Regions from separate parts of the Litorivivens sp. genome, predicted to be linked through region 1. Evidence: riboswitches for the same ligand, from Rfam matches in the RefSeq annotation. Region 1 holds a riboswitch; the other holds the start of a gene.
What was found. A riboswitch is a leader RNA that binds a small molecule or an ion and turns the genes downstream of it on or off. The one in region 1 is predicted to bind cobalamin.

Region 1 (7,203 bases):
CTGCCAGACAGAACAGGAAACTCAGTAGTTGGGCTGAAGGGAAAGCCAGTACATCATCCAACCGCGCGGCACTGCGGCCAAACAAATTGAAGCGTTCGCTGCGGTAGCCCCACATCGCATCGAGCGTGTTACTGAGACGGTGCAATACAACACCGGGGGCACCCGCTACCGCATACCAGAACAGGGAGGCGATAATTGCATCGTTAGTATTCTCCAGCCCGGTTTCAACCACCGCTGTGACTAGCTCCGATTCACTGGCCTGAGCAGTATCGCGGCTGACAATTCGGCCGGTAGCTGCGCGCGCAGCCGGCAGATCTGCGCGCAATAGCGGGTCGCGTACGGCCACTGCGTGTTGCCGCAAGCTGCTGCGGCCAATGGCGAGATAAAGAACAACCACATCCAGTAGCAGGGCCAGGCTGCCCAAAACACTGCGCAGCACCATAACCGCCGCCAGAATTGGAGTAATCGCAAGTAACAGTGCCAGGGTACCCCGCCACCACTGTCCCAGCTGGCTCGCCTGCTGCCAGCGGTTAAAGCGGGTTTCCAGCCAGCTAGCGTAACGGCCAAAAACCACCAAAGGGTGATAACGTGCCGGTTCACCCAACAGTGCGTCAAGCAGCAATCCCACAAACCACACACCCAGTACGCTGCCCAGCATTCCCTTTTCTCCTGTATTAGGCTCGCCCATTGAGCCCGTCAGGCGCAGCGAGGCCGAAAATCTATACAGGCGCACCTCACCCGTCAAGGTGTCATACCCCTGGTTTCCCCGTCATTCGCCGGTGTTAGGCGTATTTACCTATTCACAAGCGATGCTGAGGCTGCAAATATCAAAATCATAGAGCCAGTAAGTTTTTGGCTGGCGAGCAACAGCACGCGGGGGCGCGCATTGGTTTATACTGGGCTTACCGCCTCCGGGCTTTGGGCAAACACCTGAGGTTTTGACATCAAAGACCTCAAGAGCAGCAGATGCCAATAGACAACCGTTCCGACAGTATGCGATTGGCACCGACAACACCAATCGCACGGCAAGAAGCGCCAACCTGGTTTGTGCTGGTCGTGGATGACGAACCCGACATCCATTCAGTAACCAACATGGTACTGGAAGACGAGTTTGTGCTCGGGCACCGCCTTACACTCCTGCATGCCCACTCTGCCCAGGAAGCCATAAACCATCTTAATTCCAACCCCGATATAGCCCTTCTGCTGCTCGACATTGTGATGGCCAAAGATACTGATGGGCTTGAAGTTGCAGCCTACGTGCGGCATCAATACAGCAACCCTCACACACGTATCATCGTGCGAACCGGGCAACCCGGCACCATGCAAGAGACAGAAATAGCTGAAACCTACGGGATCAATTATTACGAACCAAAAACCCAAATGACCGCTCAGCGTTTGCGCGCTGTGGTGCATATGGCGTTAGAAAGCTATCAGGCATACAGTGCGCTGGAAAGCAGCAACAACCACCTTCGTCACGTATTGGCCGACATTGAGCTCTTCAGCCACGCCGTCGCCCACGACATTCGCGGCCCTGCACGCAACCTTCACATGCTGAGCGAGCTACTGGCCAGCGAGCTCCCCTCAGAAGCGAGCCCAACGACCAGAGAGTTGGCCGAAGCCTTGCAGACTGGCAGTGCAAATCTGCTAACGATTCTCGAGCAGCTGTTGTCGCTATCTCATCTGGGTAAAGACAGCCTGACCCTGAAAACCTATGACATGAGCGAACTCGTCAGCAATGCAATCGAGAACTTTCGCAACCGTGCTACAGACCCCGATACGGACATTTCGCTGTCGGGTCATTGCAGGGTTATCGCTGATTTTCACGCGATCAGCCTGGTTGTGAGCAACCTGCTGGACAATGCCGACAAATACCGCGAACCCGAACGACCGCTGACTATCAGCATTGAGATTCGCCCAACCGAGACACAGTGTGTACTGACGATCAGTGATAATGGACGGGGCATTCCAGAGGAAAAAACCGAAGAAATATTCTTGCCCTTTCGTCGGGCGTGCAATGACAAAGAAACGCCCGGCAGTGGCATAGGTCTGGCACTGTGCAAGCGCATTGTTGATTTGCACGAAGGCACGATTCACGCCGATTCTGGAACGCACGACGGCACACGGATAACACTGAGTCTACCAATCAGTTTCGACGACGCCGTAAAACCCTCACCCGACTTGCGACAGGACAGCGCGCCCACCCTCTAGATGCTGTGCACGGTATTGCCGATAAACGCTCACCCCTGACTCTGGTTCCAGTCGGCTATTACCCGGCTCAGCGCCGCGACGCCATCGCTCAGTGCCGCCGGGCCAGGCTGCAAAATAATTGGCGATTTTATTTCATGAATCTGCCCGTGGCGGACCGCCGGTATATCGCCCCAGCCATCACGGGCGGCTATCTGCTCCGGTCGTACTTTACGGCCACACCAGGACGCAAGAATGATATCAGGCTCACGCCGCACAACCTCGAGCGGATCAGCAATAATCCGGCTCTTGGCGTCCGGGCAGGCTGCAAGTTCAGCAAAACAATCGTCACCGCCTGCCAACTCAATCAGATCTGAGACCCAACCGATGCCGGAAATCATGGGATCGGGCCATTCTTCGAAATAGACACGGGGACGCCGCTGCAGGGAGTTGGCCAAACGCCGCGCCCGCTCAAGATTGTCGTTAAATCCCTCGCACAGTTTTTCAGCTTTGCGCTCAACCCCCAGTAATCGCCCTAGGGTATGCAACATCTCAAAAATACCGGCCACACGGCGCTGGTTAAAAATATGAACCTGCAGGCCAGCGCGCACCAAGTCTGCTGCAATATCGGCCTGCATATCGGAAAAACCCAAGACAAGATCCGGCTTTAGCTCCAAAATTTTGCTTTCTTTGGCGCTGGTAAACGCAGACACTTTGAGCTTTTCCTTCCTCGCCTCGGGAGGCCGAACCGTAAAACCCGAAATACCCACTATGCGATGCTGTTCGCCCATCAGATAAAGCGCTTCCGTCGTTTCCTCTGTCAGGCAGACGATACGCTGCGGCCATAAACTCATTCAGCGCCTCCGGAAAACCAGTTGCACACGGTTTCCGGGTCAGACCGGAAATACCAGTGCACAAACGACGCAACCAGTCGGTTGCGACGCCAGATAAACTCCCCATCCCGGCCGTCGTGGTAGCGGGTACGCTCGTCGGTAACGGCATCATCAATGCGAGCATAATGAAACGTATGCCCCTTTAGTTTGCCGTCAGGTAATTCCTGATAGCCCAGCGCCGCCAGTCGATCTCCGACCACCGCATTGCCCGGCAACAACCCAATCAGACTGGTCTTGTGTTGCGCATACTCAAGAGATTGCTGCAGATACAACATACCGCCGCATTCGGCCACACAGGGCTTGTCGGCCAGGATGTGATCACGCACTTGTTCCGCCATTGTCGTATTCACAGTCAATGCCGATAGATGCAGCTCGGGGTAACCGCCGGGTAGATAAAGTGCGTCGCAGGGCGGCAACTGCCTATCGTGCAGCGGTGAGAAATAAACCAGTTCGGCGCCCTGCTCCTGCAGAAAATCTGTATTGGCGTGATACAGAAAATAGAAGGCTTCATCGCGCGCTACAGCAATGCGCTTGCCGCTGAGCCTAGGCACGTCAGTTTGCACCTGTGCGAGTTCACGCTGCGGCAATTCACCCCACTCCAGTGCGTCGAGCATGGGAGCTACCACCTCGGCCACCAGTCGCGCGCACTGCTGTGCCTGCTCTTCGCTACTGCTGATTCCCAGATGGCGCTCCTCCACCTGCAGGCGTTCATCCCGCGGCAGCCATCCCAGGTATTTGACCGGCGCCCGCACACTCTCTTCCAGCATCTCACCGTGACGGTCACTGCCCACGCGGTTAGCGAGAACCGCGCTGACCTTGACCCGCTCATCATAGGTCGCCAAACCATGCACCAGCGCACCAAAGGTCTGAGCCATCGCCGCTGCGTCTATCGTGAGTGTTACTGGAATGGCGTACTCTGCCGCCAGTTGCGCCACGGGAAAACTGCCATCAAACAGCCCCATAACCCCTTCCACCAAAATCACATCAGACACCGCAGCCGCACGAGTCAGCTCAGCGGCAATGCCATCACCGCCGAGCATCCAGTAATCGAGCTGGCGCACTTCCAGACCAGTGGCTTTCTGCAGAAAGCGCGGATCGAGATAGTCTGGTCCCATTTTGAAAAGCGTCACGCGGTCACCGCGATCCAGCAGAGCTTTGGCAAACCCGGCACTAAGCAGAGTTTTCCCATGATTGCTACCGGGAGAGGCGAGAATCATCAATTTAGTGTTCATGTACACCCTGCCTCCGGTTAATCAAGGCGAATGCCGCAGCCAAGGTCAGAAACAGCGCAACATAGATAAAGCTGCTGCTGAAATAGCCCGGTAAATAGCGTTCAGTTCGCGCGAGCATCTCCGTTAGTGTCGGATCGACAAACTTGCCCGACAAAAAATAGAAGCTTCCTGAGCTGATAAAAAACGCTGTTACCTGTGCCAGCGAAAAGCCCGCCAGCCCCAACGGCAATTGGACTTTGACCGGCGCGTTGCCGCACGCAGCTCCGGCATACCAGATCACCGCAAAAGCCGGCAGAAGAAAACCGTAGGCAGGGCTGAGACAGAAAGGATCGGTTCCGCTGGCAATGGACAACATATCCAGCGTGACGGCCAGCGCGACAAAGCCGCCAAACCAGCGATACCCAAGGCCAATAAAACCGCCGATAAACAACGCGGCATGAGTAACATCGGCAAGATGGATAATACCGCTGAGTGGATAAGGGCGACTGAGCATAATCAGCAGCCCGAGCAGTAGGCCAATGGCACTGCGATTCAAGTGAGTCAAAACATTCTGCATTTTATCATCTCCAACAGGATTGCAAGAGATGACGCAGGAGGAAGTTGGGTAAAAGACATAGTCCTACCCCGCCCGTTGCCCTCCGCAACGTCATCGCGGCTCGCTGCAGGCCGGTCTCCGGACTTGTGAGGGTTATCGTAATGACAACTGGCTGAACGCCTTCCCGCGATGACTCGCAGTGGCCCTTGTTCAGCGATACTCACTTACCGTTGCGGGGGCAGTGTCGGCTTTGCGCATGCGCACCGACTTCCCGTTTAACACCCAGCTCTCAAAGCAAGAACCATGGGTGACCTGTAGCGAAGGCGGTGAATGTATAGAGTGACAGCGGGGAGGTCAAGCAGCGCACTCAACCTGCGGAAGAATGCGCGCACCAAATCTTTATAGAAGGTGTCCTGCCCCCTTGGAGGGAGGGCAGGGAAAGGGGCTATCTACAGAAACAGCTCGTTCTTAGCCGCACGGTCTCTGAGCAGCTGGGGTACCGCAAAGTCTTCACCGTACTGCTGGTGTAGGTACTCAGCGCGCTCCACAAACTGTTGCAGACCAATCGCATTGATCGCCTGGAAAACACCGCCGGTTTGCGCGGGAAAACCGATACCCATAATGGATCCGATATTGCCGTCACCGACGTTTTCAATCACACCCTCTTCCATGGCGCGAACCGCTTCCAGACACTGGGAGTACATCAGACGGTCCTTGATATCCTCGTATGGAATCTCGGTATAGCCATTTGGCGCAAAGGCGTCTTTCAGGCCTGGCCACATGTGTTTCTGGCCACCCTGTGGATACTCATAATAGCCCGCACCGTGCACCTTACCTTTGCGGCCAAACTCGTTGACCATACGATCCAGCACACGCGATGCGGCGTTGTCTTCCCATTTCTGCCCCTGAGCTTCGGCATCGGCTTTCGCTTGCTGACCATTTTTCCAGGCGGTTTCCTGACTGATCTCATCAATCGCACCCAGCGGACCAATGGGTGAACCATTGTCACGAGCGGCCGATTCGATCAGCACAGGGTTGATGCCTTCTTCGAGCATGATGGCACCTTGCGATACGGTCTTGCCGATAACACGCGTGGTAAAAAAGCCGGGGGCATCGTTAACCACAATTGGCGTTTTACCCAGTTGCTGGGCAAGATCAAAAGCGCGAGCCAGTGTTTCGTCAGACGTTTTCTCGCCGCGAATGATTTCTACCAGCGGCATTTTCTCGGCGGGTGAGAAGAAATGCATACCGATAAAGTTTTCCGGACGCACCGAGGCTGCAGCCAATTCAGTAATCGGCAACGCAGACGTATTGGATGCAAACACACCGTCAGCTTTCAGGACGGCTTCAGTGTCTTTGGTAACCGCCGCCTTGATCTTACGATCCTCGAACACGGCTTCAATCACCAGATCGCAATCCGCCATGTCGGCGTAGTCTTCAGTCGCCTTGATGCGAGCAAGGCATTCATTCTTCACTTCTTCAGTCAGGCGTTTCTTCTCAATGCGCTTGTTGTAGAAGTTCTCGGCATAGGCCTTGCCTTTTTCAGCATTGGCCAGGCTGATATCTTTCAATACAACCTCAATACCTTTCTGCGCAGCCACGGTAGCAATCCCCGCTCCCATCTGCCCGGCACCAAGAATTCCCAGCTTTTTAACACTGGTTTTTTCGACACCGCTCGGGCGACTGGCTCCTTTGTTCAACGCTTCCATTTGCACGAAGAACGCCGTCATCATGTTGCGCGACACCTGATTCAGCAGCAGATGCAGGAAGTAACGGCCTTCGATTTTCTGCGCTGTATCGAAATCGACACGCGCACAATCCACAACGCAAGCGAAAATGGCATTCTGCGCCGGCATCAGGTTTTTGGTTTGTACCATCACATTGGACGGGCCAAAAAAGGTAAGCCCCTGGTTGGCCTCATCGGTTGGACCGCCGCCCGGCATTTTGTAGCCTTCACTGTCCCAGGGCTGCTTCGCCTCCGGATTGGCTTTGATCCAGGCTTTGGCTTTTGCTGCCAGTTCTTCTTCGGAATCAACCAGCTCGTCAATAAGTCCCTTGGCCTGCGCTTTTTCAGTTGTCAGGCGCTTGCCCTGACTGATCAAACCAATGGCTTCCTGCATGCCGACCATGTAGGTCATACGCACAACGCCACCGGCGCCTGGCATAAGACCGATCATCGCCTCTGGCAAACCGACCTGCACTCCTTTTACCGCCACGCGATAATGGCACGCCATTGAAATTTCAAAGCCGCCACCGAGCGATGGACCGTTGATACCCACCGCAACTGGAACACCCAGGGTTTCAAGCGTACGCAGGGGCGCCTTGGTTGCCATGATGCCCTGGTACATTTCGGCTTTCT
Region 2 (7,203 bases), on a different contig from region 1:
ACGTCCTAGCCAGGTTTGGGAAATCCCCGCCAGTTGCTGCCGATACAGGGCCTGAGCCGATTCGCCCGCCAGATCCGCCCCGTAGACATGCCCCATCCGCTTTATAAACACGTCGCTCAATTGCGAGGCATCTTGCCAGGCCGACGAGCGCTCCGCCAAACGGTTAATCCCCGCGCCGTAGGCACCGGGCGCAATACCGAACACCCTTAAGCTGGCCTGACGTCCCAGCGCATTCGGGTCACCGTCGGGCGTATTGCGTAATAGCTGTCGCGCCTCTTCTACCCAGTTAGCCGCTACCTGGTTGAGCGCCAGATCGTCCCGTCCGCCGCGTCGCTCACTGTCCAGCGGCGCCAGAGCAGCCTCAAGCAACGGGCTCAGCAGCGGATAACGGTCCACAATCAGATCGGCGCTGGCATCCAGCGCCATCAGCGTGGCCTTGTCGAGCAATACCAGATGCTCGCCGTAAAGGTCGCGAAACAGGCCTGAGGTATTGAACACCACATCCAGGCGTCGAGGTTGGTATTCTCCCAGTGGAATACGCTCCAGTGACTTGAGAATGCCACGGCTGTTCCATACCGGCTTGACACCCAGCAGTCGCAGGCCAAATGCAATCATCGCCCCTTCATCCCGCACCGTGTCCGACGCCCACAAAATAACGCCCTGCTTGTTGCTCCCACCGGTGGCGGACTGGTCGAGCTGTTGCTGATGATCGCCAAGCGCCTGCACCGCCAGCTCACTGCCGACGGCATAGCCCACCCGCGTCGGCAGCAGGCTGCCATCCAGGGCGTAGAAATTGCGTCCGGTGGGCAGGGCTTCCGGCGTGCGAATGGGATCGTTGCCCTTGCCGGGCAAGACATAGCGACCGTTCAGGGCGTTGAGCAATGCTTGCATCTCCGCAGCCGGCGAGCGCGCCAGATCAATGCGCCATTGCTGTCGCGTTTTCTGATCAAGCACCTGCTCACCGACCATGGAGGTAAGCATGGTGTCCAGCGCTGACTCCGACCAGGCGCGACCAAAAACATGCAGCCCCAGCGGCATAAAGTCTTCCTGAATATTGGTGAGATAGTGGCCCACCTCATGCAGCAGAAATTCCTCGTCAATGTCATCAAAGCCGACACCGCGTACTGTGAGCTCTTCATCCATACTGGCAATCAGTTCGTCGCGCAGTCCCAGCTCGTCGATGCGCTGTCGCAAGGTAGCCACCGCACGGCTTCGGGTGCTGGCGTCAGTGGCGGCCTCGGCACTCTCAATCAGCTGGCGAAGTTCCAGCAGCTCGTCATACAGCTCGGTGGCGGCAAGCGGTGGTGTCAGATGATCCACCATGACGGCCAGTCCGCGCCGCTTGGCCTGTATCCCCTCGCCTACCCCGTCGACAATATAGGGATAGATACCGGGGACGTCGCCAGCGATCAGGGTCGGGTAGTCATCCTCGCCCAACCCCATACTGCGACGCGGCAGAAACTCATAGGTGGAATGTCGACCCAGATGGATCAGCGCGTCGGCTTTAAAATGATGATGGAGGTAATGATAGAACCCCAGGTACTGATGTGGTGGCGGAAACGACAGATTGGCATGGAGCAGTTCCTCATTTATCTCCCAACCACGCGGTGGCTGGGGGCCAACAAATACTTTGCCAAACTGCACACCCGGCACCAGCAGTTTGTCATCCCACACCATAACCTTGCCCGGTACAGCGCCCCAGCCACGAATGCCTTCAATACCCATTGCGACAAGCGCCTGTAACAGGCTGTCACTCTCGCGCCAGTCGTCCGTGGTTAGGCGCTCACCGGAGAGGGCAGACTGCAGCAGATGGTCATAGCCGGCCGTGAGCTGCTCCAGCAGACGCAACGCCCGCTCGCGCCCCGGGTGTCGCAAGCCATCAAGCGCGTGGTGGATATCAGTCGTGGCATTGTGTAACGTGATCTGCAATGTCTGCAGATATCGCTGGCGCTGATTACCGGCGGGCAAGGTCATTGCCTGCTGCAAGCCGCTGCGCAGGCGAACATCCAGATAGGCCAGCGGTCCATCGCGCATCTCTGCCTGCAACGTCGACGGCAGCTGAGCAAACCATTGTTGATAGCTATCTGCGGACAACGTGGCGACCTGCTGGCTCATGGCGGACAACGCCGCCCGGTCTTCGGGCAGGTTTACGCCGCGCGCCTGCAATACATCCAGCAAAGCATTTTCGTTCGCGGGCAACTCCCCCGTGTCATAGCCTGCCGCCTTGAGGGAACGCAATATCTCCAGGAGGCTCTCGGGTACATTGAGATTGTCAGCACCAATATTGTGACGCCCCGGCGGGTGGTTGTAGTACACAATGGCAACGCGTTTATCGTTGTTGTCCCGAGACTGCAAATTCAGCCAGCCTTCGGCTCGTCTTGCCAGCCGCTCGACCGAGGACGTTATGACTTTACTGCGACTTACCCGAGCGCCAGTGCGCTCATCCAGTTGCGATGGCGAGGCCAGCGCCACGACCTGAGGCTGACTCACACCCTGCAACTCCGGCATGGCGACCCGATAGTGAACACTCTGGGCGGGAATGCCCTGCGAAGACACCCAGTATTCCTGCGCCGTGGTCTCAGCCACCCGAATACCCCTGAGAATCGGCACATTGAGTCCTGCAAGCAAGCTGTCGACCCTTGCCCTGCCCTCACCACCGCCAATAACAAAATCCTGCAGGCTCACAATCAACTGCCGGGAATGGCGCATATTCAAGGCGGCGAGCAAACGCACCGCATCCACGGAAGGCTCGCCCCACGCTGCCAGCACCGAAACACACTGCGCATTTACCGCCGAACAGAATTGCTTGTGCAGCTCCCACTCGCCCGCCAGTTCACCAGTATCGTGATCCAGCACCCAGATCAACGGTTGTTGCTCATCCAGCGTACCGGCCAGGTCGGCAGCGCGCAGCCACTGCGGTTCACTTTGCGTGTGCAGGGCAAAGCGCACCAGTGCCACCGGCTCAAAGCGAGGGCTCTGCTCACCTGCAGAGGCGAGAAAATGCAGCAGATGCCGCGCATTGCTGACCGAGCGATTCACCCAGTACGCACGAGCTTGCAACCAGTCGCGAAAAAGCGGATTAGCTTGCTGCAGCGCCTTCAGGCGCTGATGATTGCTAAAGTCGTCTCTTTCACCAACCCGGACATCAAGGGATTGCGCGGTAAAGGGACTCCCCTGCCGGTCTCGGTGCAGAGGCAGCAGGCGCCGGTCACTGTGAATCACCAGCCGGAATTGCTCCCTCGGATAGCTCAGCGCAAGCAATCGTTCGACCTGATCACCAAATACCGCCACCAAAGCCAGACTTTGGTGGTTGAGAATCAATGACTGCAGTTGCGCTTGCGTCAGTGCTGCCAGTTGCTCGACCGTTCGAATTTGAATACTGGCACCTGTGGTTAGCTGATGGGCACCAGCCACCAGTGTCGGCGCCGAACGCTCAGAGACAAGCACGAGAACGCTGTGCTGGTCCGCATGGGAAGGCAAGGCGGCCAGCCACAAAACAAGGGCTGACAAAATCAGCCTCGGCCGAATCGAGAAAACACGCATAACCACACCCTAGGGAGGAAATAAAAAGGCATGGCGAAATGCGGTAATTGGACAGATGCGACAACCATCCGAACCTTCTGGCACCCCGCCACTGTTCGTTGGTTTCCGGCCGGTCTCCGGGCTTGCAGTTGCATGACATGCCAGCGCTCCGCCTTCCCATGTCCCGTTCACCAAATGGTGATGACACAGTGGCTGCGGCTCTCTAGGTGAGAACCGCCAGAACGCCTGAAACTGTTTACCGTTGCGGGGGCAGCACAGGACTTGCAGAGCTGATAGTCAGCATCTGCGCACCTGTTTCCCGATTATCCCGTGCCGCCGACGGCGACGTGGGCACCTGAAACTGGCGGAGATACTACAGGTAGATCTCATTGAGTCAACCCTTTCAATTCATCGCCGACTGAACGAGAATCCCCCCTTGCCAACTACGTTGAAACCCTAATGGCCACATTTCACTTGTTCTCGCGCTGGCGCAAAAAGTCTCTGGCAATCGTACTCGCTTCGTTTGCCCAGTCTCTCTACGCCCAGCAAACCATTGTTGATACCGAATTGTTGGGACTCGCCTCGCAAACCGATGCCTCGTCGTTTATCGCCAACCCGGCAACCATGCATCTGAAAAATGAGCGCTATCGTTATTCACTGAATTCAGCTACAGGCGGTTACTTTAACGATAAGAACGGCCTGTTAGACGATTTTGAGGATGCCGAGGAAGAAGGCGAGCGAATCAAGGAGTTATCAAACGAACGGTTGCTGTTTCCGTCGGATTTTGAACGTCAGATCGCAATCTTCGAACGTATGGACGGGAAATTGTTTACCCTGTCCGGCGGCAACGTAGCCGCTGTGGCGTTGCCTATAGACGGTGTGGAGACAACTCTGGTTTCAACCGTGGTCAGCCGCCTGGCCACTGCCTTTGACTACAATCCGAATGACGCTCAACGCTTACGTACCGCACCGATACTGGGTGTCGTGAGCCCACCCGACCTTGAGTCGCGCATTATTATTCAGGGTATTGCCATCAGTGATGTTGGCGTTAACTTTTCCAAAACCCTGACCAACTTCTACGATACACGCGTTGGCGTGACGCTGAAGTATCAAGGTGTACGCTTACTCGAAAAGGCGATCGAAATTGACGACTATGAAGAAATCACGCTGGATGAATTCCGCGACGCTTTGAAAACACGACATCATCTCAATGCGGATATCGGCGTGTACAAAGCCTGGAAGCAGTGGCATGGCAGCTTCGTGGTGAAATCACTTAACAGCAAAAGCTACAAGGGGAGTAATGGCAATGTCTATCGCCAGCACCCCGGCGTGCTCTTGGGGCTAGCCTGGCAAGGAGAGCGCACGCTGGCCTCATTGGACTGGGATGTGGTACCCAGTCAGCGACGCTTCGGTAGGCTCGACGATGAACAGCGCGTGCGCTTAAGCGGCCAGTACAAAATCAACCGTCGCTGGAATATCAGCGCGGGGATTGCGGCCATTGTGGAAGGCCGCGACAACGATGCGTTGTCACTGGGCGCCGGCTATCACTGGGAAAGTGGTGCTGCGGTAAATATGGCGCTTATCTATGCCGGCCCGGAAGAGCTAGGCGGATCCATTCAAGTACGCTTCCCCTTCTGGAAACGCGACTGACAAGCAAGATGGGGCTACGCGGAGCAGCCCCCTCTCGCAACTAGAATTGCAGGCTAACATCCAGCCCGTAACTTGCGGGCTCACCGAATGCACCAACCCGAGTAGACCACGGAAAGGCGCCGATGATGTCGAGCTGGTATTCCTCGTCGGTAAGATTTTTACCCCACAGGGCGACCGACATCAGCCCACCAAAAGCAGCCATATCTCGCACGCCCAACCTTGCGTTCAACAACCCGTAATCCGCAATCTCGGCATCATTGATAACACTGGCATTAGCCGCAGGCCACTGACTGTCGCGCCAGGAGTAATTGATATTTGCCAATAGCGATACCGTGCCCCAGAGATACGGCGTATAGGTCAAATCAACCATATAACTTGACTCAGGTGCACTGGGCAACGCATAACCCTCAGCCTCATTGGCACCGGTGTTCGGATTAATGACCTCTTCAACATTAGCATCCAATCTTGCATAGTTCATCGTTAGCATCAGATCGTGCGTCACTAGCAAGGTGAGATCCGTTTCAAATCCTGTGATGGAGGCCTTACCCGCATTGAATACCACGACATCTGCCGGGTTACCCTGGGTAGCGAAGCTCAGTTGAATGTCGTCATAAGCACTATCAAAGAGAGCTGCGTTCACGCGCAGGCGTCGGTCGAACCATTCAGATTTGATACCCAACTCGGTATTGGCTACCTGCTCTTCGCCAATCGGTGTGGTCAGGCTCTGTGAACTCACACCACGGCCGGTGTAGCCACCGGTTCGATAGCCTTCGACGTACTTTGCGTAAACATTGAGATCATCGGTGACATCCCACGCCACAGTAAACGCAGGGCTAGTATTGGAATAATCGGATTCAGCGTCGACGTTATCAAAGTCTTCCCCCCCAAAGACCACGCCCCAGAAGCCATTGCGACGGCTTCCGCGCACATAACGCGTGTCCTCAGTCTGACGGATACCCACCGTGAAGTGCCAGCGACTGTCGAGCTGCACTGGACTATAAGTCACCTGGCCAAAAATAGCCGACGCTTCATTCTCTGCCCAGGTCGTTCGTGTCTGCAGGGATTCTTCCACCGGCTCGACGAAACTGGATATCGGCAACGGCAGTGGACCGGTCAGCGTTTCGGCTGCCAGCGCGATATAGTCCGTGGTATGTTCCGAGCCCGATTCTTCGAAATAGTAAATACCGGCCAGATAGGAAAGTTGGTCATCCAAAGCACTGCCGGTAATCTGAAATTCCTGACTGAATTGGCGATGCGCTGTCACAAAGGGATCATTGGCAAATAAGCGATCCGTATTTGCGTTGGCGCCATAATCCTGATAAATCCATTCGTTCATGTCGCGGTAGCCTGACAGCGATTTCACATTCATAGCGTCATTCACATCCCAGCCAACAATCAAGCTGTGCCCTCGCACACGCAGACCGCTTTCCTTAATCGGATGCCGAGGTTCTACCGAATCAATAAAATCTTCTGACCAGGTTACCTGCTCAAAACCTGCGGCGGGCTCGCCAATAGTCTGGTAATAAAAAGTTCCAATATCGTTGTCGGTATAGTCGTAGGCATAATCAACAGTGACGGAGTCCGAAGCATCATAGCGCAGCGCCAGTCTCGCCCCCTGCTTACGCTCGTCACCAAAATCCGGCCCCTCACCCAGGTTTTCCACCCAGCCGTCCCGCTCGCTGAACACATAGCCCAGTTTGGCACTCAGACCACTGACAATCTCCGGAAAATCGATATCGGTCTGCACTTCCAGCCTATCGTAGTTTCCCAGCGTTAGGCTCTGCTTCCAGCCAAATTCGCCACTTGGCGCGCGCGGTACAATATTAATCGCGCCGCCCGTCGCGTTTCGCCCATAGAGGGTACCCTGCGGTCCGCGCAGTACTTCGATGCGCTCAGGGTCCACAATCTTGTTGGCGAGCCCTGAAGAGCGCGAAACATATATGCCATCGATATACACCCCCACCGCCGGATCCTGAGTTATCTGTACATCGTTATTACCAATACCGCGAATAAAGACCCGCAGCGAAGATT

Region 2: it holds a riboswitch for cobalamin, as region 1 does, so the genes downstream of both, AC222A_RS06530 (cobaltochelatase subunit CobN) here and AC222A_RS13905 (hypothetical protein) in region 1, are expected to answer to the same signal.

The regions. Positions count from the first base shown of each region.
Region 1 is NZ_JBVBUV010000053.1:15,710-22,912, forward strand. Features, by position in the region: gene AC222A_RS13885 (cobalamin biosynthesis protein CobD/CbiB) at 1-658, opposite strand, end outside; gene AC222A_RS13890 (sensor histidine kinase) at 967-2,208, shown strand; gene AC222A_RS13895 (cobalamin-binding protein) at 2,238-3,038, opposite strand; gene AC222A_RS13900 (cobyrinic acid a,c-diamide synthase CobB) at 3,035-4,309, opposite strand; gene AC222A_RS13905 (hypothetical protein) at 4,299-4,865, opposite strand; cobalamin riboswitch at 4,957-5,175, opposite strand; gene AC222A_RS13910 (3-hydroxyacyl-CoA dehydrogenase NAD-binding domain-containing protein) at 5,294-7,203, opposite strand, start outside.
Region 2 is NZ_JBVBUV010000014.1:50,415-57,617, reverse strand. Features, by position in the region: gene AC222A_RS06530 (cobaltochelatase subunit CobN) at 1-3,510, opposite strand, end outside; cobalamin riboswitch at 3,634-3,896, opposite strand; gene traF (conjugal transfer protein TraF) at 3,982-5,172, shown strand; gene AC222A_RS06520 (TonB-dependent receptor) at 5,213-7,203, opposite strand, start outside.